DNA from 4 places in the Halopseudomonas sp. MFKK-1 genome. Region 1 is predicted to be linked to each of the others. Evidence: predicted binding sites of a transcription regulator. Region 1 holds the regulator's gene; each other region holds the start of a gene.
The links. Region 1 encodes FliA, which starts transcription of late flagellar genes. Its sites were predicted from a motif close to CTAAAGTTTNNNNNNNNNNNGCCGNTAA; they were not measured.
Positions count from the first base shown of each region.

Region 2: O5O48_RS15755 (methyl-accepting chemotaxis protein) is a predicted target of FliA. The motif match lies at 2,554-2,581, and genes of this name have one in related genera.
Region 3: O5O48_RS05970 (methyl-accepting chemotaxis protein) is a predicted target of FliA. The motif match lies at 2,742-2,769, and genes of this name have one in related genera.
Region 4: O5O48_RS14495 (flagellar protein MotY) is a predicted target of FliA. The motif match lies at 3,546-3,573, and genes of this name have one in related genera.

Region 1 is NZ_CP114836.1:2,382,104-2,387,641, forward strand. It holds gene flhF (flagellar biosynthesis protein FlhF) at 45-1,412, shown strand; gene fleN (flagellar synthesis regulator FleN) at 1,445-2,272, shown strand; gene O5O48_RS11185 (RNA polymerase sigma factor FliA) at 2,269-3,006, shown strand; gene O5O48_RS11190 (chemotaxis response regulator CheY) at 3,228-3,605, shown strand; gene O5O48_RS11195 (protein phosphatase CheZ) at 3,627-4,421, shown strand; gene O5O48_RS11200 (chemotaxis protein CheA) at 4,577-5,538, shown strand, end outside.
Region 2 is NZ_CP114836.1:3,407,324-3,412,861, forward strand. It holds gene O5O48_RS15735 (YcjX family protein) at 1-130, opposite strand, end outside; gene O5O48_RS15740 (NINE protein) at 207-608, shown strand; gene O5O48_RS15745 (YcgL domain-containing protein) at 770-1,063, opposite strand; gene rnd (ribonuclease D) at 1,060-2,181, opposite strand; gene O5O48_RS15755 (methyl-accepting chemotaxis protein) at 2,662-4,080, shown strand; gene O5O48_RS15760 (ComEA family DNA-binding protein) at 4,143-4,421, opposite strand; gene O5O48_RS15765 (O-succinylhomoserine sulfhydrylase) at 4,573-5,538, opposite strand, start outside.
Region 3 is NZ_CP114836.1:1,302,621-1,308,158, forward strand. It holds gene O5O48_RS05950 (putative bifunctional diguanylate cyclase/phosphodiesterase) at 1-29, shown strand, start outside; gene O5O48_RS05955 (cupin domain-containing protein) at 22-705, shown strand; gene O5O48_RS05960 (undecaprenyl-diphosphate phosphatase) at 682-1,479, opposite strand; gene O5O48_RS05965 (cyclase family protein) at 1,658-2,677, shown strand; gene O5O48_RS05970 (methyl-accepting chemotaxis protein) at 2,916-5,060, shown strand; gene O5O48_RS05975 (electron transfer flavoprotein subunit alpha/FixB family protein) at 5,319-5,538, opposite strand, start outside.
Region 4 is NZ_CP114836.1:3,107,893-3,113,430, forward strand. It holds gene O5O48_RS14480 (nitrate- and nitrite sensing domain-containing protein) at 1-721, opposite strand, end outside; gene gloA (lactoylglutathione lyase) at 759-1,145, opposite strand; gene O5O48_RS14490 (argininosuccinate synthase) at 1,272-2,489, opposite strand; gene O5O48_RS14495 (flagellar protein MotY) at 2,641-3,489, opposite strand; gene pyrC (dihydroorotase) at 3,745-4,779, shown strand; gene rnt (ribonuclease T) at 4,850-5,485, shown strand.

The sequences.
Region 1 (5,538 bases):
AGCAACCGCCAGCGGGCGGTGCCAGAAAAGCGACGAGGTCAGCCATGAAAGTCAAACGTTTCTTTGCCGCAGACATGCGCCAGGCGATGAAGCTGGTTCGCGATGAGCTGGGCGCTGATGCGTCGATCATCGCCAATCGCCGGGTGGCCGGTGGCGTTGAACTGACCGCTGCGCTGGACTACGAGGCGCCCCGTCTGACGGCACCGACACCGGGTCTGGATGCTGAATTGAAAAAGACCCAGGAGCGCATCGTTGCCGCGCGCGCCGAGCTGGAGGTGGGCGAGATGGCTTCCCACGACCAGCCGCTGGTCAACCGCCAGCTGTTTGGTGACAGCATGCGCCACGCGGCTCGCCAGGGTTCTGTGGAGGCCCGTGATCTGCTGGATCGGCTGATTCAGGAGCCGGTTGAGCCGGCGGCACCGGCTGCAGCCAGCCGGCCTGCTGCGGAGCGCTCGCCGGCGGCAGCGGCCGTTGAAGATGCCAGCCTCAGCGCCATGCGCGCCGAACTGGCCGGGCTGCGGGAAATGCTGGAGTCTCAGCTGGGTGGTCTGGCCTGGGGGCAGCTCAATCAGCATAAGCCGAAACAGGCCGGTCTCTGGCGCCGTCTGACCCAGATGGGCTTGCCGGCCGAAGTCAGTCAGGATCTGCTGCGTCAGGTTTCTGACGTGAGTGATCCGCGTCAGGCCTGGCGCATGCTGCTGGCCTATCTGGCGCATCGTGTGCCGGTGCTGCGCGAAGAGCCGCTCGATGCCAGCGGCGTGATCGCGCTGGTCGGCCCCACCGGTGCCGGCAAAACGACTACCCTGGGCAAGCTCGCTGCGCGTTACGTGCTCAAGCACGGCAGTCAGCACGTTGCTCTGGTCACCATGGACACCTATCGTATCGGCGCACACGAACAGTTGCGCACCCTGGGCCGTATTCTCAATGTGCCGGTCAAGGTGGTGGACGAGCAGCAGGATCTCAATGACGTGCTGGCCGATTTCGCCGGCAAGCGCCTGGTTCTGATTGATACTGCCGGCCTGCAGGCCAACGATCCCTACCTGCGCGGCCAGCTCGACACCCTGGCCAGTCAGGGGCGTCGGGTACGCAATCTGCTGGTGCTGCCGGCGACCAGCCAGCACCGGGTGATGAAAGCGGCCTACCATACTTACAAGGCGTGCGGTCTGTCGGGCTGCATTCTGACGAAAGTGGACGAGGCCGCAACGCTCGGTGAATCGCTGGGGCTGGCGATGGAGCAGGGTTTGCCGGTAGCCTATCTGGCAGATGGCCAGCGCATTCCCGACGATATCAGCCGCGCCGTCGGGCATCAGCTGGTGAGTCGTGCAGTTAGTATGGCAGGTAATGATGCGCCGGCAGATCAGACCATGGCCGACGTATTTGCCGGTATGATGAACAGCCAGCGGGCCAGTTAAGCAATTTCACAGGATTAAGGTAATCAGCGCAGATGGGCAGCAAACATCCGGTTCAGGTAATCGCGGTCACCGGGGGCAAGGGTGGCATCGGCAAGACCAACGTGTCGGTGAATCTCAGCCTTGCTCTGGCGGAGATGGGACGGCGCGTTGTGCTGCTCGACGCTGACCTTGGTCTCGCCAACGTTGACGTGCTGCTGGGGCTCAAGCCAAAGGCAACGCTGGCCGACGTGCTGGAGGGCAAGTGCGATCTGCGCGACGTTCTGGTCACCGGCCCCGGCGGCGTTCGTATTGTGCCGGCCGCCTCGGGGGCCGCCAACATGGTGAGCCTCAACCACCAGCAGCATGCCGGCCTGATTCAGGCGTTCAGCGAGATCGGTGACAATATCGACGTGCTGATCGTCGATACGGCGGCCGGCATTGGTGATTCGGTAGTCAGCTTCGTGCGGGCGGCGCAGGAGGTGCTCGTCGTGGTATGTGACGAGCCAACCTCGATTACCGATGCCTACGCCCTGATCAAGCTGCTCAACCGTGATTACGGGATGACCCGATTCCGCGTGCTGGCGAATATGGTCGGCACGCCGCAGGAGGGCCGCATGGTGTTTGCTAAGCTCGCCAAGGTGACGGATCGATTTCTTGACGTTGCACTTCAGTATGTCGGAGCCGTTCCGTTTGATGAGGCGGTGCGCAAGTCAGTGCAAAAGCAGCGCGCGGTGTTTGAAGCTTTTCCGCGCAGCAAGGCCTCGCTGGCAATTCGCGCCATTGCACAGAAAGTTGATGCCTGGCCGCTGCCGGCCAACCCGCGAGGACACCTGGAGTTCTTCGTCGAACGTCTGGTGCAACCGACAGGGTCTGGCCTATGACAGCACAGGCTGGCGGATTGAGCATGTATACACGAGCACAGAGTTCTCGCGGTGAGCAGGATCGACTCGTCGAGCAGTATGCGCCGCTGGTAAAGCGAATTGCCTACCACCTGCTGGGGCGGCTGCCGTCCAGTGTGCAGGTGGAGGATCTAATGCAAGCCGGTATGATCGGGCTGCTGGAAGCCTCCCGCAAATTCGACTTCGGCAAGGGCGCCAGTTTCGAAACCTATGCCGGCATCCGCATTCGCGGTGCGATGCTGGACGAGGTGCGCAAGGGCGACTGGGCGCCACGCTCGGTACACCGCAATACGCGGATGGTCAGTGATGCGATGCGCGCGGTCGAGGCGCGGCTCGGGCGTGACGCCAAGGATCACGAAGTTGCCGCCGAGCTGGAGATGAGCCTGGAAGAGTACTATACGATTCTCAGCGATACCGCCGGCAGCAAGTTGTTCAGCTTTGATGATCTGCTTGAGTCGGGTGCGCCGGCAGATGTGCAGGGCGGCGAGGAACCGGCGTCCGGGCTGCAGGATGAGCGTTTCAGAGCGGCTTTGATCGAGGCAATCGACACGTTGCCCGAGCGCGAGCGACTGCTGCTGTCGCTTTATTACGATGAGGAGCTTAACCTCAAGGAGATCGGCGCCGTGCTGGGTGTCAGTGAATCCAGGGTCAGTCAGTTGCACAGTCAATGTGCTGCTAGGTTGCGCTCGAAGCTGATGAGCTGGCGAAATGATTGATTTTGTCGTCAACATCCGGACAATGCTCGGATTGCTCGACAGGTAGTGGCTTCGGGCCGGACGTCCAGGTGGCGTTTTCGAGGGTGCATCCGATCAGCCTGCTGGCTTCCAGCTGATTGATCAGAGCTTCTTTTACGGCTTGATTGGTTATTTGCGATGGGTTTTTGGGGTGCAGGCCTGCACATTCCCTGGTTTGTACGGAGGTCGACTTGGACAAGAATATGAAAATTCTCATCGTTGATGATTTTTCGACGATGAGGCGCATCATCAAGAACCTGTTGCGCGACCTTGGGTTTACCAACACAGCCGAAGCCGATGACGGCAACACCGCGTTGCCGATGCTGCAGAGCGGCAGTTTCGATTTCCTGGTGACTGACTGGAACATGCCCGGTATGAGCGGCATTGACCTGTTACGCGCTGTGCGGGCCGACGAGCGGCTCAAGCACCTGCCGGTGCTGATGGTAACGGCCGAGGCCAAGCGAGATCAGATCATTGAAGCCGCGCAGGCGGGCGTCAATGGCTATGTGGTCAAGCCGTTTACGGCTCAGGCCTTGAAAGAAAAGATCGAAAAAATCTTTGAGCGAGTTCAGGCTAAATAATAATCAACCGGGGTACAGGTTATGGCTTTGAGTAAGGATCCCGGCCAGGCGACCGCTCAGGAATTCGAGCATTCGCTGAAGGACAATGCGCACCAGCTGGTTGGTCACCTTGAGAGCGGCAACTTCGGTGAAGCGTTGCTGGTCATTCATGCCATCAATCAGGCACGCGACCGTGGTCTTTATCACGAAGTAGGGCAGCTCACCCGCGCGTTGCACAATGCCATCGTCAATTTTCAGATCGACACGACCCACGCGCTGGGTGGTGACAACGATACTTCCAAGATATCCGATGCCTCTGACCGGCTGGACTATGTGGTTCAGCTGACCGACAAGGCGGCCAACCGGACCATGGATCTGGTCGAGGCCAGCGTCCCCAAGGTCGCTGATCTGGGGCAGCAGGCGAACGCCCTCAAGGCAGACTGGCAGCGGCTGCAGCGCCGGGAGATGGCGGCGGACGAGTTTCGCGACCTCTACCGCCGGGTAGGCGAGTTCCTTGAGCAGACCGAATCGACCAGCAAGGATCTGTCCACCAATCTGAACGATATTCTGCTCGCTCAGGACTATCAGGATCTGACCGGCCAGGTGATCAAGCGTGTGACTACGCTTGTGCATGATGTCGAAGAGAGCCTGGTCAACCTGGTCCGAATGGCGGGACAGGTCGACCGCATTACCGGCATCAATCATGGTGAATCTCCCGAGGACGGAAAAAAATCCTCCTCCAGGGGTGAAGGTCCGCAAATTCATGCCGATAAAAGGGAAGACGTTGTTTCCGGTCAGGATGAGGTTGATGACCTCCTTTCCAGCCTGGGATTCTGATGTCAGCTGTAACTGCCGCACGCTGAGCGCGCGGCCGGTCTGACTGCTCAAGGTCGCTGCCTGGCAGCAACGTTGAGTGACTGCGCAGCGCCGAGATGGAAATTCAAGGCGGCATTGCGTGGCCTTCCGATAACACGCCCGAGGGGAGTGGGTGCATGAGTTTCGATGCGGATGAAGAGATTCTCCAGGACTTTCTGGTCGAGGCCGGCGAGATTCTCGAGCAGTTGTCCGAACAGTTGGTCGAGCTGGAAAACCGGCCCGACGACATGGATCTGCTTAACGCTATCTTCCGCGGCTTTCACACCGTAAAGGGCGGGGCCGGCTTTCTCCAGCTGGACGCCCTTGTTGCCTGCTGCCATATCGCCGAGAACGTATTCGATATTCTGCGCAAGGGCGAACGTACCGTCACGCCCGAGTTGATGGACGTCGTTCTTCAGGCGCTGGACACGGTCAATGGCATGTTTGCCCAGGTGCGAGAGAGCGAGGAGCCGACTCCTGCTGCGCCTGCTCTGCTGGATGCGTTGGCCGCCCTGGCTCAGCCCGCGTCGGCGGATGAGGCAACAAGCGAGCCGCCTGCTGCAGAAGCACCTGAGCCTGAGCCGGAGCCCGAGGCTGGTCCGGCTGACGCTGCGGCACCTGCCGCTGCCGAGGGTGACATCACCGACGATGAATTCGAGCAGTTGCTTGACGCCCTGCATGGTGATGGCAGTGCGGCTGCCGCAGCCTCTGTTGCTGCTGCCCAGACAGCGTCCACCGCTGGCGCCGATGAGATCTCCGATGATGAATTTGAGGCCCTGCTGGATGAACTGCATGGCCCGGGCAAGGCGCCGGCAGCTGCGACAGGCAAGCCGGCAGCCGCTGAATCGTCCAGGCCGGCGTCTGACGGTGACGACATTACCGACGATGAATTTGAGGCGCTGCTTGACCAGTTGCACGGCAAGGGTGCTGCCCCGGGTGTCAAGGAAGCACCTGCTGCTGCACCGGAGACGTCGGCTGCCGACAGTTCCGATGACCATATCACTGACGACGAATTCGAAGCGCTGCTTGATCAGCTCCACGGCAAGGGTGCTGCCCCCGGTATTGCTGACGCCAAGGCCGACCAGTCCGAGGCTGCCAA
Region 2 (5,538 bases), 1.0 Mb from region 1:
TCAAACTGGTAATAAAGGTGGTTTTACCCGCACCACTGAGGCCGGTCACACCAACACGCAGCCGCTGCTGGCCAAGGGTCTCTGCGCGCTGGGCCACTTGCTTGAACCAGTTCGCACTTTTATTTTGCACGCTGCAGGCACTCCACAAATCGTTTATGGTCTATGACCAGTATTACACACCCACTTTTGCAGAGAGGCACCCCCGCATGGCGTATTCGGATACTCACAGCAAGGCAATCGGCTACCTGCTATGGATATTCGGATTCATGGGGGCACACCGCTTTTACTATGGTAAACCCTGGACCGGTACGCTGTGGTTTTTCACCCTGGGGCTGTTCTTCATCGGCTGGATCATCGATCTGTTTCTGATCCCTGGCATGGACCGTGAGGCTGATCGTCGGTTCCGCACCGGCCCCATCAACTTCAACCTGACCTGGATTCTACTGACGTTCCTCGGCATCTTCGGCGCGCACAGGCTGTATATGGGCAAGTGGGTTACGGCGATCATCTACTTCTTCACCGGTGGCCTGTTTCTGATTGGCGTGCTGTACGACTATTGGACGCTGAACGAGCAGATTTCCGTCGAAAACATGCGCCGCGAGTGGTAGGCCGGGCGCTGCCTGACAGCGCCCTCGCCAGCTGGGGCTTTGAGTTTGCATGACGTGCGGTGCGTGTTGCCGGGTAGGGTCGACCGGATTGAGGCAGCAGATACAACAACGCCGTCGCAAATGCGACGGCGTTGTTGCAAGACCCGGGCAGCACAGGATAGCTAAACCGGATCATTCCGATTCAGCAACTCCGGTGGCAAATGCTGAATATAGTCGTCTTCCTGCGGTGGCATCTGCAGATGAAAACCCTGCTCCTTCAGGTTATGCAACACCGTAAGGATGTCTTCCTGGGCCAGTTTGCGTTCCTCATGCAACACCAGATCCATCGCATGCTCCCCCCGCCCGAACAACTGTAACAGCGCCTCGGGCAGTTCGCTCAAGCCCTTTTCCCGGGGCACATACAGGTACATCCCCTGCTTTTTCGTGCTACGGAAAATCGAACACAACACTTTCATTCAACTACCTCCACCGCGCCGTTGGCGGCCTTCAACAATGCGTCACCCATCAGATCCCGACGCCAGCCGGTCAGCTCATCCGGCAGTCGATAAGGGCCGCAGGGATACCCGGTGCGCACCATGGCTTCGAGTACTTTCTTGCGCAGCATGATCTCAACTGCGATACCCCGTTTCTCGGCTTCCTCCTGCCCGACCTTGCGCAATGCCTTGAGCAGCCGATTGGCAGCAGGCGGCAATGGCTCCGGCAGCACCTCGGGGTAGTCTGACGGCGCAACTGCACGGCCCTCGCGAATCAGCTGCAAAATGGTTTCACCCTCGTGGCGTACGGTCCGCGGATGCATGTCCTCGATGCGCGACAGCGCCTGCAGGGTGTCTGGCTGCCGCTGTGCCAGCGGAACCAGGGTACGTTCACGCAGCAGCCGGTTACGGGCCATATCGCGAGCTCTGGACTCGCGTTCGCGCCAGGCCGCCAGCGGGCGCAAGATCGCCAGTTCGGCCGGTTTCAGCCGCCAGGCCTGCTTGACGTGCAGATACGCCTGCTCCGGCTCAACCACCTGACCTGAGGCTGCGACCTGCTCGGCGGTGTCGGCAAACAGCCACTCGGCCACGCCGGCCTCGGCGATCCGTGGCGCCAGGATCTGATAGAGCTCTGCCAGGTGCTGGGCGTCACGGGCGGCATACTCGATCTGGGCCGGGCTCAGGGGGCGCTGCAGCCAGTCGGAACGGGTCTCATCCTTGGGCAGATCGATATCCAGCAGCGCACTGACCAGTCGGGAGTAGCCCATGGAAAAGTCCATGCCGAGAAAGGCTGCCGCAAGCTGGGTATCGAACAGCGGCGCGGGCAACGCGCCGCACAGCCTGGAAAAGACCTCAAGATCCTCACTGCATGCATGCAGGACCTTGACTACAGAAGCATCCTCTAGCAGCGCGACAAAGGGCGTCCAGTCGCCAATACCCAGCGGATCAATGAGCGTGGCGCGCTCGCCATCGCCAATCTGGATCAGACCGGCAATCGGGTAAAATGTCTCGGTGCGAACAAATTCGGTATCAACGGCAACGAAGGGCAGCCGACGCCACTGGTCGCAGCAGCGTGCCAACTCGGCGTCATCATCAATCATTACGGGTTGCGTTAGCGCAGGGGTCATAAGCTGTCTTTTCTGGGGCCTTTTCCCGTCTGGTTCGCTCGCCTTGCAGCATCGGAACATGCTCCCGGTCGGGTAGCGATCTGCAGTCCAGGACGCAGGCAATGGATTATTCCCTTGGCAGGTCCCGCAGCGCCGCGCAGCTGACTATGATGCCAGCCCGAAGGATGAGCCGGCGCTTGCGTCACCCTCCGGCGGTTATACTGGCGGACCAGCCGTCACTGCCGAACAGAGCTTGACGCAAAAGCGGCTTCATCATGGTCATGGCGTACGGGAACAGACCCTGAAGTTGCGCGCAGTATAACCGAAGCGTCAGCACCCTGCCGAAGCCTGTGTTACATACAACCCTTCAAGTTTGACCCGGATCAACCGATATATCAGAGTGACGGCACATACTGACGGCCCTGTGCCGCCTGCCAGTCAGGATCACCTGTTTCAACATGCTCTGGAGTATGCATGCAAGCCTTCAAGAACCTGCCACTGAAATACAAGTTCTGGGCAGTCAACGGTGTTGCTTTCGCAGCAACGCTGATGCTCGTACTGGTTGCCATCTGGGTCGAGCAACGCAGCATAGAACAGACCCGACAGGAACTGGCCGGCGTGCTTGCCGGCGAACAACCCTCCGACGGCAAGGTGCACGGCCTGAGCTGGATCACAGCACCGACTGCCGCACAGACAGAGCCAGGGCGCTGGCTGGAGGCCTCCAGACTCGGCATTGCCGAAGATCGCTACATTGGCGCCTGGTCAGCCGCAGAGGGCCGCGCTCTGGCCGTGGAACGGCAGGGCTTCACCGCGCTGTTACTTGAACGCGCGCCACTCTATGCGATCGTGGTGGCAGCGCTGATGCTGATGGTGCTGTTCTTCTCGCAACTGCTGATTCTGTTCATCACCCGCCATATCATCACCCTGCGCGACGTCATGCTGGCAGTGGAAAGCACCGGTGACCTGACACTGCGTGCGCCTGGCAGTGCGCGCGATGAAGTCGGCTCGATGGCCCGAGCCTTCAATGCCATGCAGGAGTCCCAGCAGGCCGTCGTCGGCTCGGTACGCCAGGCGGCACTGGAACTGGATCAGCGTGCCCGCGGACTGGCCGAGACCATGACCCGTATGCGCGACGGCATGATAGTGCAGCAGGGAGAGACTGATCAGGTCGCCGCCGCCGTTAACGAAATGAGTGCGACGGTACAGGATATTGCCGGCAGCACCTCGATTTCCCGTGATCAGTCCAGTCAGGCCAATGCTCTCGCCATTCAGGGCCGGGACAAGGTACAGCAGGTTCGCAAGACCATCGCAGGCCTGGTCACCAGCATCGACCGCTGCACCGAGCACATGCACCAGCTGTCAACTCACAGTCAGGAAATCAGCGGCGTAGTGCGGGTAATTCGCGAGATTGCCGAACAGACCAACCTGCTGGCCCTGAACGCGGCAATCGAGGCAGCACGTGCGGGTGAGTCTGGTCGCGGATTTGCCGTCGTCGCAGACGAGGTGCGCGCCCTGGCCCAGCGCGTTCAGCACTCTACCGATGACATTCAGCGCATGATCGAAGCCCTGCAGACCGGCACCGAGGTAGCTGTCGAGGATATGCAGGCCAGCGCCGGGCTGACCCATGACTCGGTCCAGCAGGTTGAAGATGCCGGTGAGTCTCTGCAGGATATCGCTGCGGCCGTCAGTCAGATCAGCGAGGGCAACAGCGAAATCGCATCGGCGGTCGAGCAGCAGAGCCTGGCAGCGGATGCCATTACCCAGAGCGTGGTCGAAATCAGGGACGTGACCGAACGTACCGTAGAACAGACCGCGCACAGTGCCGACACCAGCGACCAGCTGGCTCGACTGGCCCATCAGCTGACCGAAGCGGTCAGCAAGCTCCGCACCTGAAACAGAGGCGGCGCCTTGCGGCGCCGCTCTGCCATTGCCCGGAAACACCAACCCGGGCCTATTTACTCAAGCACAATCCGCCCCTCGTTATTCGCCAGCGTGCTGGCGCCAATCCCCTTCACTTCGGCCAGCGAAGCTACCGACCCGAAAGCACCATGCTCCTCGCGGTAGGCAACGATAGCGTCAGCCTTGGCCTGCCCTACCCCCTGCAGCACCTCGGCGATCTCTGCCGCGCCGGCGGTATTGATATTGACCGTTGGTACAGACACTTCCTGAGCCCAGGCGGGAGATACCAGCCAGAGACTGAGAACAACACCCAAGATGCTAATCCAGTGACGCATTTTCCATCCTCCATATATGTGAGAAGTGCCGCACTGAAGGAACACGGCTTCAGCACTATCCCTGCGGCATGGAGGACGCTAAAACAAAAAGGCCGGAGAGCTGTGAACTCTCCGGCCTTGATGTGACAAAGCACGCAACTGCGCAGACAACTCAGCGCTGGGCGTCGAATCCACGCTGCAGATCGGCCTTGATGTCCGCCAGGTCTTCCAGGCCGATGGCAAGTCGAATCAGCCCCTCGCGGATACCCGCCGCTTCGCGAGCCTCGGCGCTCAGGCGGCCATGGGTAGTGGTCGCCGGGTGCGTGATGGTGGTCTTGGCGTCACCGAGGTTGGCGGTAATGGACACCATTCTTGTCGCGTCGATGAAGCGCCAGGCAGCTTCACGACCGCCGCGCAGCTCAAAACTCACTACCGCTCCAAAGGCACTCTGCTGGGCCTTGGCCAGGGCGTGTTGCGGGTGCGACGGCAAGCCGGCGTAGTAGACGCGCTCAACTTCCGGACACTGCTCCAGCCACTCGGCAATCTGCTGCGCGGACTCGCAATGGGCTCGCATGCGCAGACGCAACGTTTCCAGGCCCTTGAGGAATACCCAGGCATTGAATGGGCTGAGGGTCGGCCCCGCAGTGCGCAAAAAGCCCACCAGCTCCTGCATGTGCTCACGACGCCCTACTACCACGCCACCCATGCTGCGGCCCTGACCGTCAATGTATTTGGTTGCCGAGTGAACGACGATGTCGGCTCCCAGCGACAGCGGCTTCTGCAGCGCCGGCGTGCAAAAGCAGTTGTCGACTACCAGCAACGCGCCATGCTCGCGGGCAATCGCGCCGAGCGCGCCAATGTCGCCCAGCTCGGCCAGCGGATTGGACGGAGACTCGATAAAGAACATCCGGGTGTTCGGCTTGCAGGCGTCACGCCAGGCGGCCGTGTCGGTCAGAGGTACATAGTCGACCTCAATGCCAAAGCGCTTGAAGTACTTTTCAAACAGCGTGACAGTGGCGCCGAAGACGCTGCGCGACACCAGAATATGGTCACCGGCCGAGCACAGGCTCATAACAGTTGTCAGGATGGCCGCCATGCCGGAGGCAGTGGCAACAGCCTGTTCACCGCCTTCCATGAG
Region 3 (5,538 bases), 1.1 Mb from region 1:
AGCTGTTGGGAGAGCCTGGCCATGACTGAATTTCAGCCGCTGCGCATGGACCGTCGACTGCCCTGTCGGGTCGGCCCGCAGGATCAGCACTGGCAGGCGGCGCCGCAAGCGCCGATCAGGCGCTGGCAGCTGGAGCGTGAGGCGCCGGAGAGCGGACAGGTAACCAGTCTGGTGGAATATCTGCCGGGTGCACGTTTCCCGGTTCATCGGCATCCGGCCGGAGAAGAGATTCTGGTGCTGGAGGGCGTGTTCAGCGATCAGTCGGGTGATTATCCTGCCGGCAGCTATCTGCGTAGCCCGGCGGGGTCAGAGCATGCGCCGTTTTCGCAGCCGGGCTGCCTGATTTTCGTCAAGCTCAATCAGTTCGCCGAGGACGATCAGGCAACCGTGCGTCTGACCGCTGACAGCGCGAACTCGGTGACCTTTTGTGCTGGTGTCAGCGGCAGCTTGCTGCACCAGCACGGCTGCGAGCGTACCTGGCTGCTGGATTGCCGGGCCGGGGCGGAGCTGCGCTGGCAGGGTGACCCGGCGGGTGAGCTGCTGGTGGTCAGCGGCGGTCTCGCCGAGGCGGGGCAGACTCACCGCGCGTTCAGCTGGTTGCGAGATACCCGCCTGGGCGAGCTGGGGCTGCGCGCCGCCGAACCGAGCCGGCTGTTGCTCAAGTTCGGCGCGTTGCGCGGGTTACAGGAAGACCCAGAGCAGTAGCACGCCCAGCACAATGCGGTAGATCACAAAGGGCTGCATGCCGATCCGCTTGATGAACGCCAGGAAGTAGTGGATGCACAGGTAGGCGCTGATACCGGACAGCAGCACACCGGCCGCCATGTGCAGCCAGTCGACGGCCACCTTGCTTTCGATCAGCTCGATGGTTTCCAGCCCGCAGGCCAGTACGATCACCGGAATCGACAGCAGGAACGAGAAGCGCGCCGAGGCTTCGCGGCTCAGGCCCAGCATCAGCGCGGCGGTCATGGTGATGCCGGAGCGCGAGGTGCCGGGAAACAGCGCCAGCGCCTGCGCGCAGCCGATGAACAGCACATCCTTCCAGGTCATCTGGTGCTCGCTGCGGCTGCCGCGGTGGCGCCAGTCGGCCCAGCCCAGCAGCAGGCCGAAGGCAATCAGGCCGATCGACAGATAGATGGGCGAGCGCAGCACGGTCTCGATCGTGTCTTTGAGCAGCAGCCCGGCCAGCCCTACGGGAATGGTACCGAGGATCACCGCCCAGGCCAGTCTTGCGTCGTCATCCAGCTGGCGGGTGGTCAGTGAGCGGCCCCAGCTGACAGTCATGCCGAGGATGTCGCGGCGGAAGTAGATCAGCACGGCGGACAGGCTGCCCAGATGCAGGGCAACGTCAAAGGCCAGCCCCTGATCGGGCCAGTCGGTCAGCACCGGCACCAGAATCAGGTGGGCCGAGCTTGATACCGGCAGAAATTCGGTGATGCCCTGAACTATTGCCAGAATGAAAACCTGCAGCCACTCCATCGTCAGCCTGTGCTCCGCTAGTTGAAAAGGCGCAAGTAAAGCACGCCGGACGGTGCTGGCGCGACCCTCGTTGCGATTATGCGCTGCCAACACCGGTACTGATTCGTGTGGCAGACAATGGTTCACCGCGCGGTTGTCATGTCATTGTCGGATGACGCACTACAACAAGGAGAATCACATGCGTTGGCAACATCGACCCGAGGGCTCCAACTGGGGCGATTTTGGTCCGGACGACGAGCTTGGCCGTCTCAATCTGCTGACCCCCGAGAAGGTGCTGCAGGGCGTTGCAGAAGTGCGCGAGGGGCGCAGCTTCTGCCTCAGCCTGCCGCTGGACTATCCCGGCGGTAATGCCCTCAACCGCCTGCGGCACCCGCCCAGACGCTTTACCGCCGGGCGTGCCGACAAGCTCAACTACAACTTCGAGCTGCAGCGCCTGAATCCGAGTTTTACCGACGTGGTCAGTGACGATGCGGTATTGCTGTTTACTCAGTATTCAACCCAGTGGGATGCGCTCTCGCACGTGGGCGGGTTGTTCGACGCCGACGGTGACGGGGTGGCCGAACCGCTGTATTACAACGGCTGGAAGGCGGGCGAGCATATTTGCGGGCCTTCCGGTCACGAGGACGGGCTGGAGGGCGTAAACGCCACCCGGCTGGGCATCGAGAAGATGGCCGAGACAGCGGTGAGTGGTCGCGCTGTGCTGATTGACCTGGAGCGGCACTGCGGTCGGGAGCGGGTGCTGGTCGACTATGCGCGGCTTCAGCAAATCATGCAGGCAGACGGCGTGGTGGTGGAGCCGGGGGACATGGTTTGTCTGTATACCGGGTTCGCCGACGTGATTCTGGAGATGGACCGTCAGCCCGAGGCGGCGCGGCTGGCATCCAGCTGCGCGGTGCTGGATGGCCGCGATCCGGCGCTGCTGCAGTGGATTACCGATAGCGGCCTGAGCGTGTTGATTGCCGACAACTACGCGGTTGAGGCCTATCCGGCGAGAGAGGGGCAGGGATGTTGTGCTGCCTTGCCGCTGCATGAGCATTGCCTGTTCAAGCTGGGGGTGCATTTGGGCGAACTCTGGTACCTGACCGAGCTGGCGCAACATCTGCGAACCGGTGGCCGCAACCGGTTCATGTTGACGGCGCCGCCGTTGCGCTTGCCGGGCGCGGTGGGATCGCCGGTTTCGCCGGTTGCACTGGTCTAGTGCTCGTAACACGCGGAGCCGGCCGGACAATCTCGCGAAAACCCGACCATTCGGACAGGTAGTGCTCGATATTGGTGCGCGCGCGCAATTAAGGGGCGAATGCTGCTTTATCGTGGTGCGCATCTGATGGCGGTGCAGTCATCGTGCTCATACGCGAGCTGCATGATGACGCGGTGCCATGCTTTATGGTGTGAATATTGCTTCGGGCCTGGTTCGACTGAAGCTGGAGATTGCCACCATGAGCCTGAAAAGCGACCAAATGAACCTGTCAGTGTCGGAGCGGCGGTGGCTCCCGTGGTTCGGGCCAGCCGGTAAACTCGCCATGGGCTGGGCCTGCCGGGTCAACCGCAACCGTTACGGCCAGCTTGAGTCCATTTTCGACAGTCTTGCCGCAACAAGGGTGCGGTTGTTGCAGCAATGGTGCGAGAACCAGTGGGCCGGGCTGCAGGGCATTGGTCAGCAGCTGAGCGACGGCGGTGCCGAGGCGAGCGAGGCACAGTTGCGTAAACTGCGCAGCAAGCTGCCGGATGCCTCAGAGCTGCTGCTGCTCGGCGCCGACGGTACCGTGTTGGCCAGCAGCGCCGGTCAGCTCAGCGACTTGCAGCTTGATGCCCAGGCGGTGCGGGCGGGGCTGCAGCATCGTTTTTTGCACGGGCCGTATGTCGATCAGCGAACCCTCAAGTTGGGGCCCTCCACTTCCAGCTTCCACGATGCCGTCACCCTGATGTTCTATTTGCCATTGCACGGTCCGAACGGCGAGGCGCTTGGTTGCCTCTGTGCACGGGTACCCAACGATGTGCTGGGTGATCTGATCCAGCGTGAGGCCGGACATATCTATCAGGAGTCGGGTGACAACTACATCTTCATGGTCGAGTCACGCTTCAGTCCCTCGATTGAGCCGGGCCGTGCGTTGTCTCGCTCGCGCTTTGAAGACAACACCTTCAGCCACGGCGACAACCTCAAAAATGGTATCCGGACGGCGTGGGGCACGGTCAGTGTGCGCGAGCATACCGAGTTCGAGGTGCGCTTTACCGATCCGGCCACCGGCGAGCTGCACCCGGGGGTGCGCGAGACTATTCGCAAGGGTGAGAACACCTACGTCAAATACCCCGGCTATTCCGACTACCGCCATATACCGGTGATCGGCAAGGGCGTGACCTTCAGTCTGCCCGGCTCGCCGGACCGCTGGGGCATGATGTGTGAAGCAGACCTCGAGGAGGTCTATCGTTACCGCTCGCTCAGCTACAACCTGATGAAGGACTTCTGGGTTCTTGCCGCACTGGTCTTTGTTGCCCAGCTGGGTTTCGATCTGATCGGTCTGGATGGCTGGCCAGCGCTGGCCGCTCACGTTGGCGTGCTGGGCCTGGCGGGCCTGTGGTTTTGGCACAGTGCCACGAACAAGCTGGCGCGTCGGCTGGGCCGCATGACTGAAATCATCCGCAATATTGCCGAAGGCGAAGGCAATCTCAGTCAGCGCATGGACACCAGCCGCCTGGTGCCGGATGAGACCGGCGAGCTGGGGCGCTGGATCAACAGCTTTATCGACAACCTCGACACCATCGTTGGTCGGGTCAAGCAGGCCAGTCGTCACGCTCTGCAGAACAGTGAGCAGATGCTGGGTCGCAATCAGCAGGCCAGCGATACCGCAGAGGAAGTGACCAGCAATATCCAGCAGATGCTGGGCATGATTGAAGCACAGCTGCAGACAGTCAATGCGGCCTCGGAAACCGCCGCGCAGATGAAGGTCAATATGGCCTCCGTGGTCGAGGCTGCGCGCGCCCGGCTGGATACGGTGACCAGCGGCACCCGCAAGATTCGCGATATCGTCGAGAGCTCGGCGGCCAGTGTGCAGGTGCTGGACAATCGCACCGGCGATATCGTCGGCATGGTCTCGCTGATTACCGACATTACCAGCCAGACCAATCTGCTGGCGCTCAACGCCGCTATTGAGGCCGCCCGTGCGGGCGAGCATGGGCGTGGTTTTGCGGTGGTGGCGGACGAGGTCAGGGCGCTGGCAGCTCGAACCGCCAAGGCCGCCGACGAGATCAGCCAGGGGATTACCAGCATCCGCGATGCAACCCGGGAAACCGTGGTGGTGATGGAGCGCGGTGTTGCTGATGTAGACCTGCAGCTGCAACAGGCGGCCAGCGCGTCGGATGACAACGACTTGCTGTACCAGACCGTCGAGGAGCTGTTCGAGGTGATCTCGGTGATGGACACCAACAGCAAGGAACACGGTCGTCAGGCCGGCCACGTGGCTGAGGCGACGCGCTCAATGAGTCAGGTCATTACCGCACTGCGCGCCAGCTCGGGGCAGGTGAAGGAAACAGCGTCACGTTTGCATCAGCTGTCGGATACCTTTCAGGTCAGCGCCGACCGGTAGGCCAGCGATGCTGGCCTGGCGGTCAGCTGCAAGCTGCAAGCTTCAAGCTACAAGCTACAAGCTACAAGCTACAAGCTACAAGCTACAAGCAAAGGCAAAGGCAAACCCCCTAGCCTGCGCGAGACTGGGGTTCTCTTGCCGCTTGTGGCTTGTGGCTTGAAGCTGAGCAAAGAAAAACCCCGGCTCTCACGAGACCGGGGTTTTTCTTGCAGCTTGCCGCTTAAAGCTTGCGGCTGCTGTAACCGCGCTTCGCGCCGGTTACAGCTTACCTTCCAGCTCCGGCACCGCCTCGAACAGGTCGGCAACCAGGCCGTAGTCGGCCACCTGGAAGATCGGCGCTTCTTCGTCCTTGTTGATCGCAACGATCACCTTGGAGTCTTTCATGCCGGCCAGGTGCTGGATCGCACCGGAGATACCGACCGCAACGTACAGCTGCGGTGCAACGATCTTGCCGGTCTGACCGACCTGCATGTCGTTC
Region 4 (5,538 bases), 730 kb from region 1:
CAAGCAGAGCGCTGATGCGTTCGAGCAGTACATCGAGCGCATCCTCCGCCGCCCTGACCGGATGGTCGACCAATGAGCGCAGCTCCGGATCCGAGGCCAACCGTGCCAGCACGGCATAGCACTGCTCACGAAGCTGCGCCGCCAGCGCCGCCAGCTTCGCCCGCGCGCCCGCCTGATTCTGGCGATTGGCCGCAATCCCGGTACCTATCGCCCGGGATTGACCAACGATCTCGGTGTTACGCAATAACTCCAGCCACAGACCGTCGGCCTGCGGCGCAAGCCGGCCGAGGCATACCAGATCATGGCGTTCAGCCAAGCCCTGCACCGTTGCCAGCAGATTACGTATCATCTCGTTGTGGATGAGAAGCATCGACTCCGGATCCTGCTCCTCCCTGCCCTCCTCGAGCTGAGTCCAGCACGCCAGTGCATCGTGCCAGCTGCCGTGCCAGTGGAGGGAGGGCTGATAGAGTTGACAGGTTTCAAACAACTGATTGACCTGCTGGTGGACCGACCAGCGCCGTGCTTCAAGGCTCCGCTCACCGGACATGACCCCGTAGCTGAGTCCCCGGTGACGTTGCACCTGCTCGACAAGCTGGCGCAGCACACGAATCTGGGCAAGGACCGAGAGTAGGGCCTTGCGCTCACGGCGACGCCTGTAGTGGACGCTGACGCCCCATCCGATCAGCACTAACACCACTATCGCTGCAAGCACCGCCCCCATTCTCACTCCTCCCCGAAAGCCAGATCAGCTTCCGAGTTCATGCCACGGCAGACAGAAGTTCAATTCGGTAACCATCCGGGTCTTCAACGAAGGCCAGTACCCGAGTACCGTGTTTCATTGGCCCGGCCTCGCGCACGATCTTGCCTCCAGCCTGCCGAATCTGCTCGCAGGCAAGATAGACATCCTGAACTTCAATCGCGATGTGCCCGTATCCGGATCCGAGATCGTAGGAAGAGGTGTCCCAGTTCCAGGTCAGTTCCAGCACGGCGTGGTCCGCCTCGTTTCCGTAGCCGACAAACACGTTGGTAAAGCGTCCTTCTGGATAGTCCTTGCGCCTTAACAGGGTCATACCCAGTACCTCGGTGTAGAAGGCCACGGACTTTTCAAGATCTCCGACCCGGAGCATGGTGTGCAGAATTCGCATGATCGCTACCCTTGCGTGTCGATGCAGCCAAAGCTACCGGTTTACCACCACTGCTAGCAACATATAAACGAAAACGCCCGGCGAAATTGCTTCCGCCGGGCGTTTTGTCGTCACAATGAATGCTGATCAGATCAGCTTGCGACCTTTACCGGCTGCGATGCGCATGCGCAACGCGTTCAGTTTGATGAAGCCGGCGGCGTCGGCCTGGTCGTAAGCACCGGCGTCGTCCTCAAATGTAGCGATGTTGGCGTCGAACAGAGAGTCATCAGACTTGCGACCAACAACCATGATGTTGCCCTTGTACAGCTTCAGGCGAACCACACCGTTTACGTTCAACTGGGACGCATCGATCATCTGTTGCAGCATCACACGCTCGGGGCTCCACCAGAAACCGTTGTAGATCAGCTCGGCATACTTCGGCATCAGGCTGTCTTTCAGGTGCGCAACTTCACGGTCCAGCGTGATGGACTCGATAGCGCGGTGGCCCTTCAGCATGATGGTGCCGCCGGGGGTCTCGTAGCAGCCACGGGACTTCATGCCGACGAAGCGGTTCTCAACGATATCCAGGCGACCAATACCATTGGCACCACCGACCTTGTTCAGGTAGGTCAGGACCTCAGCCGGGGTCATGTCCTTGCCATCGATCGCGACGATGTCGCCCTTGCGGTAGGTCAGTTCGATGTAGGTGGCCTGGTCCGGTGCGTTCTCCGGGGAAACAGTCCAACGCCACATGTCTTCCTCGTGCTCGGTCCAGGTATCTTCCAGCACGCCACCTTCATAGGAGATGTGCAGCAGGTTGGCATCCATCGAGTAGGGAGACTTCTTCTTGCCATGGCGCTCGATCGGAATGCCGTGTTTCTCGGCATAATCCATCAATTTTTCGCGGGACAGCAGATCCCATTCGCGCCAGGGAGCAATCACTTTCACGCCAGGCTTGAGCGCGTAGGCACCCAGCTCGAAACGAACCTGATCGTTGCCTTTGCCGGTAGCGCCGTGGGAGATGGCGTCACCACCGGTTTCGTTGGCAATTTCGATAAGCCGCTTGGCAATCAGCGGACGGGCGATAGAGGTACCCAGCAGGTACTCGCCTTCATAGACGGTGTTGGCACGGAACATCGGGAACACGAAGTCGCGGACAAACTCTTCACGCAGGTCGTCGATGTAGATTTCCTTTACGCCCATGGCCTGAGCCTTGGCGCGTGCAGGTTCCACTTCCTCACCCTGACCGAGATCGGCGGTGAAGGTGACCACTTCGCAGTTGTAGGTTTCCTGCAGCCATTTGAGGATGACCGAGGTATCCAGACCGCCGGAATAGGCCAGGACGACTTTGTTGACTTCTGCCATTACATGCTCCCTTAAGCAAGACTGAACCGCCACCCCATAGGGAATGGGCGAAAGCATCTATTCTAGCGCCAGAGCAGCAGGATTCACAGGGGAGAGGTCTTCGACTTTCGGGTCTTGTGCCGATTGAGAAAGCAGATCCAAGGGCTGCGCGTCAGTCGTGCTGCAGCCGCACCATTACCCGGCGATTGGCTGCACGACCTTCGGCGGTGCGATTACTGGCGACCGGATAGCTGTCGCCGTGAAAACGCATTGTAAACAGGTTTTCGTCAACGCCCTGCTCGGTCAGGTAGTCCCGCACGGCAAGTGCGCGCTGGCGCGACAGTTCCCGGTTGTCCAGGCGGTTGCCCTGATTATCCGAGTGGCCGTCGAGAATGATACCACTGAGGCTTTCATCGGCATTTATGTACTGCAGGATGGCGTCGAGCCTGGTTTTGGCGTCGGCGCTCAGATTGCTGCCTCCGGCACCAAAGCTGATGATGCTCTGAGCTGCCTGCGACGCACTGATCGGCAGCAGGCCGCTGATGCACTGTTGAAAGTCCAGCCGCGCCTTTTGATAGCCCACACTGGAAACCACCACCCTGACTGGATCGCCCCCTACCTGGCTGCCACGCATGATGGTTGGCTGCAGGCCCGAGGCCAGTCCGGCGAGCATGCGGCCAGCCTGCTCATAGGGCGCCGTCATGGTATAGGTACCCGCGCCTACCACAATTTGCCCGACCGGCTGGGCGGCCGTCCCCGGGCGCCAGGGGGGCGGATCGTTGAATACCTGGGCCGGGCCGGGGCGCATCGGGTTATCCCAGGCTTTCAATTCGAATTGCGGATGCTCTCCGGCACGCCGCACAAAACTCGCCTCACCGTATCCTGCGACTGACTGAGTCAATCGGCAGGCAAACTGATCCCCTTCGACCTGCCATTGCACGTCTTCCATGCGGGTCTGAAAGGTCATTGCCTCGGCAGAAAACGCTAGCGCTGCCAGAACGACCAGAGGGATTCGTGTCACACGGTTCTCCGATTGCCGCCCCCTGAAAACCGGGGCGCCTGCTTCTATTGCCTGTGTCATCGGCGCGTGCGGGAAAAACTTTATCCTGCAAATCAAAAAAATGCCGGGCGTCACCTCAATCGGAATTCTGGCCCTGCACGGCGCACCCATAGCGACTGATCTGCCGGCTAACCTTGCGCACAGGCGCCCTCGGAGTGTCAAAGCCGGGTTGATTGGGTTAGCATTGCGCCATTGATCTGGACTGGAACCCCACGCATGACCGACCGCCTGACGCTAATTCGCCCGGACGACTGGCATATTCACCTGCGCGATGGCGCAGTACTGCAGCACACCGTACCGGATGCAGCTCGCGCCTTCGGCCGCGCCATCATCATGCCGAACCTGGTACCCCCGGTACGTGACGCTGAGGAAGCCGCCGGGTACCGCGAACGCATTTTGGCTGCACGCCCGGCCGGCTCCCGTTTTGAACCGCTAATGGTCCTGTACCTGACCGACAAAACCTCTCCGGAGATTGTGCGTCAGGCGCACGCCAGTGGCCTGGTGGTTGCCGCCAAGCTTTATCCGGCCGGTGCCACGACGAACTCGCAGTCTGGCGTTACCGCGCTGGAGAACATCTATCCGGCGCTGGAAGCAATGGCCGAGGTCGGCATGCTGCTGCTGGTACATGGTGAGGTCACCCATGCCGAGGTCGATATTTTTGACCGTGAGAAAGCCTTCATCGACCAGCAGCTTGTCAAACTCGTGGACCGCTTCCCGGCCCTGCGTGTGGTGTTCGAGCACATTACCACCGCTGATGCGGTGAGCTTTGTCAATCAGGCTCCAGCCAACGTTGGCGCAACCATTACTGCGCACCACCTGCTGTTTAACCGCAACCACATGCTGGTTGGCGGCATCCGTCCGCACCTGTTCTGCCTGCCGGTACTCAAGCGTCAGACTCACCAGCAGGCGCTGTGTGATGCAGTCGTATCCGGCTCCAGCAAATTCTTCCTCGGCACCGATTCGGCTCCCCATGCCCGCCATGCCAAGGAAGCCGCCTGTGGCTGTGCCGGATGCTATACCGCTCACGCGGCCATTGAGCTGTATGCAGAGGCCTTCGATGAACTCGGTGCCCTGGAGAAACTGGAAGGTTTTGCCAGCCTCCACGGCCCCGATTTTTACGGTCTGCCACGCAACACCGACACCATCACCCTGGAACGCGACAGCTGGACCGTGGCCGATCAATTGCCCTTCGGCGATCAATGTATTGTTCCACTGCGTGCCGGCGAACAGATTCGCTGGCGCCTGGTCTGACCTTCCACATCGACACAGCAAAGGATATTTCGTGAGCGAGTTCGACTTCGAAGGCGAAGAACAGGATGTCTTGCCAAGCGGCAAGGCCAAATCCCCTCTGGCCTATCGTTTCCGGGGCTTTCTCCCGGTGGTCATTGATGTTGAAACCGGCGGTTTCAATGCAGCGACCGATGCGCTTCTGGAAATCGCAGCCACCACCATCAACATGGATGAAGAAGGCATGGTCTACCCGGACCACACGACCTTCTTTCGTGTCGAGCCCTTCGAGGGTGCCAACATTGAACAGGCGGCACTGGAGTTTACCGGCATCAAGCTGGATCACCCGCTGCGCCAGGCAGTAAGCGAAGAGCATGCATTGACCGAGATTTTCAAGCACATCCGAAAGGCCGTTAAATCTGCCGGCTGCAAGCGAGCCGTTCTGGTTGGGCACAACGCTTTCTTCGATCTGGGCTTTCTCAACGCCGCAGTCGAGCGCACACAGATCAAGCGTAATCCGTTTCATCCGTTCTCCTGCTTCGATACTGCGACGCTGGGCGGCCTGGCTTACGGTCAGACAGTGCTGGCGAAAGCCTGCAGCGCTGCCGGTATCGACTTCGACGGCCGCGAGGCCCATTCGGCGCGTTATGACACCGAGAAGACAGCAGACCTGTTTTGCACCATTGTCAATCGCTGGCGCGAGATGGGTGGCTGGCCACCCGTAGAGTAATCCGCACGTAAAACCCGGCTTCAGGCCGGGTTTTCGTTTCCCCATCAGGGTTG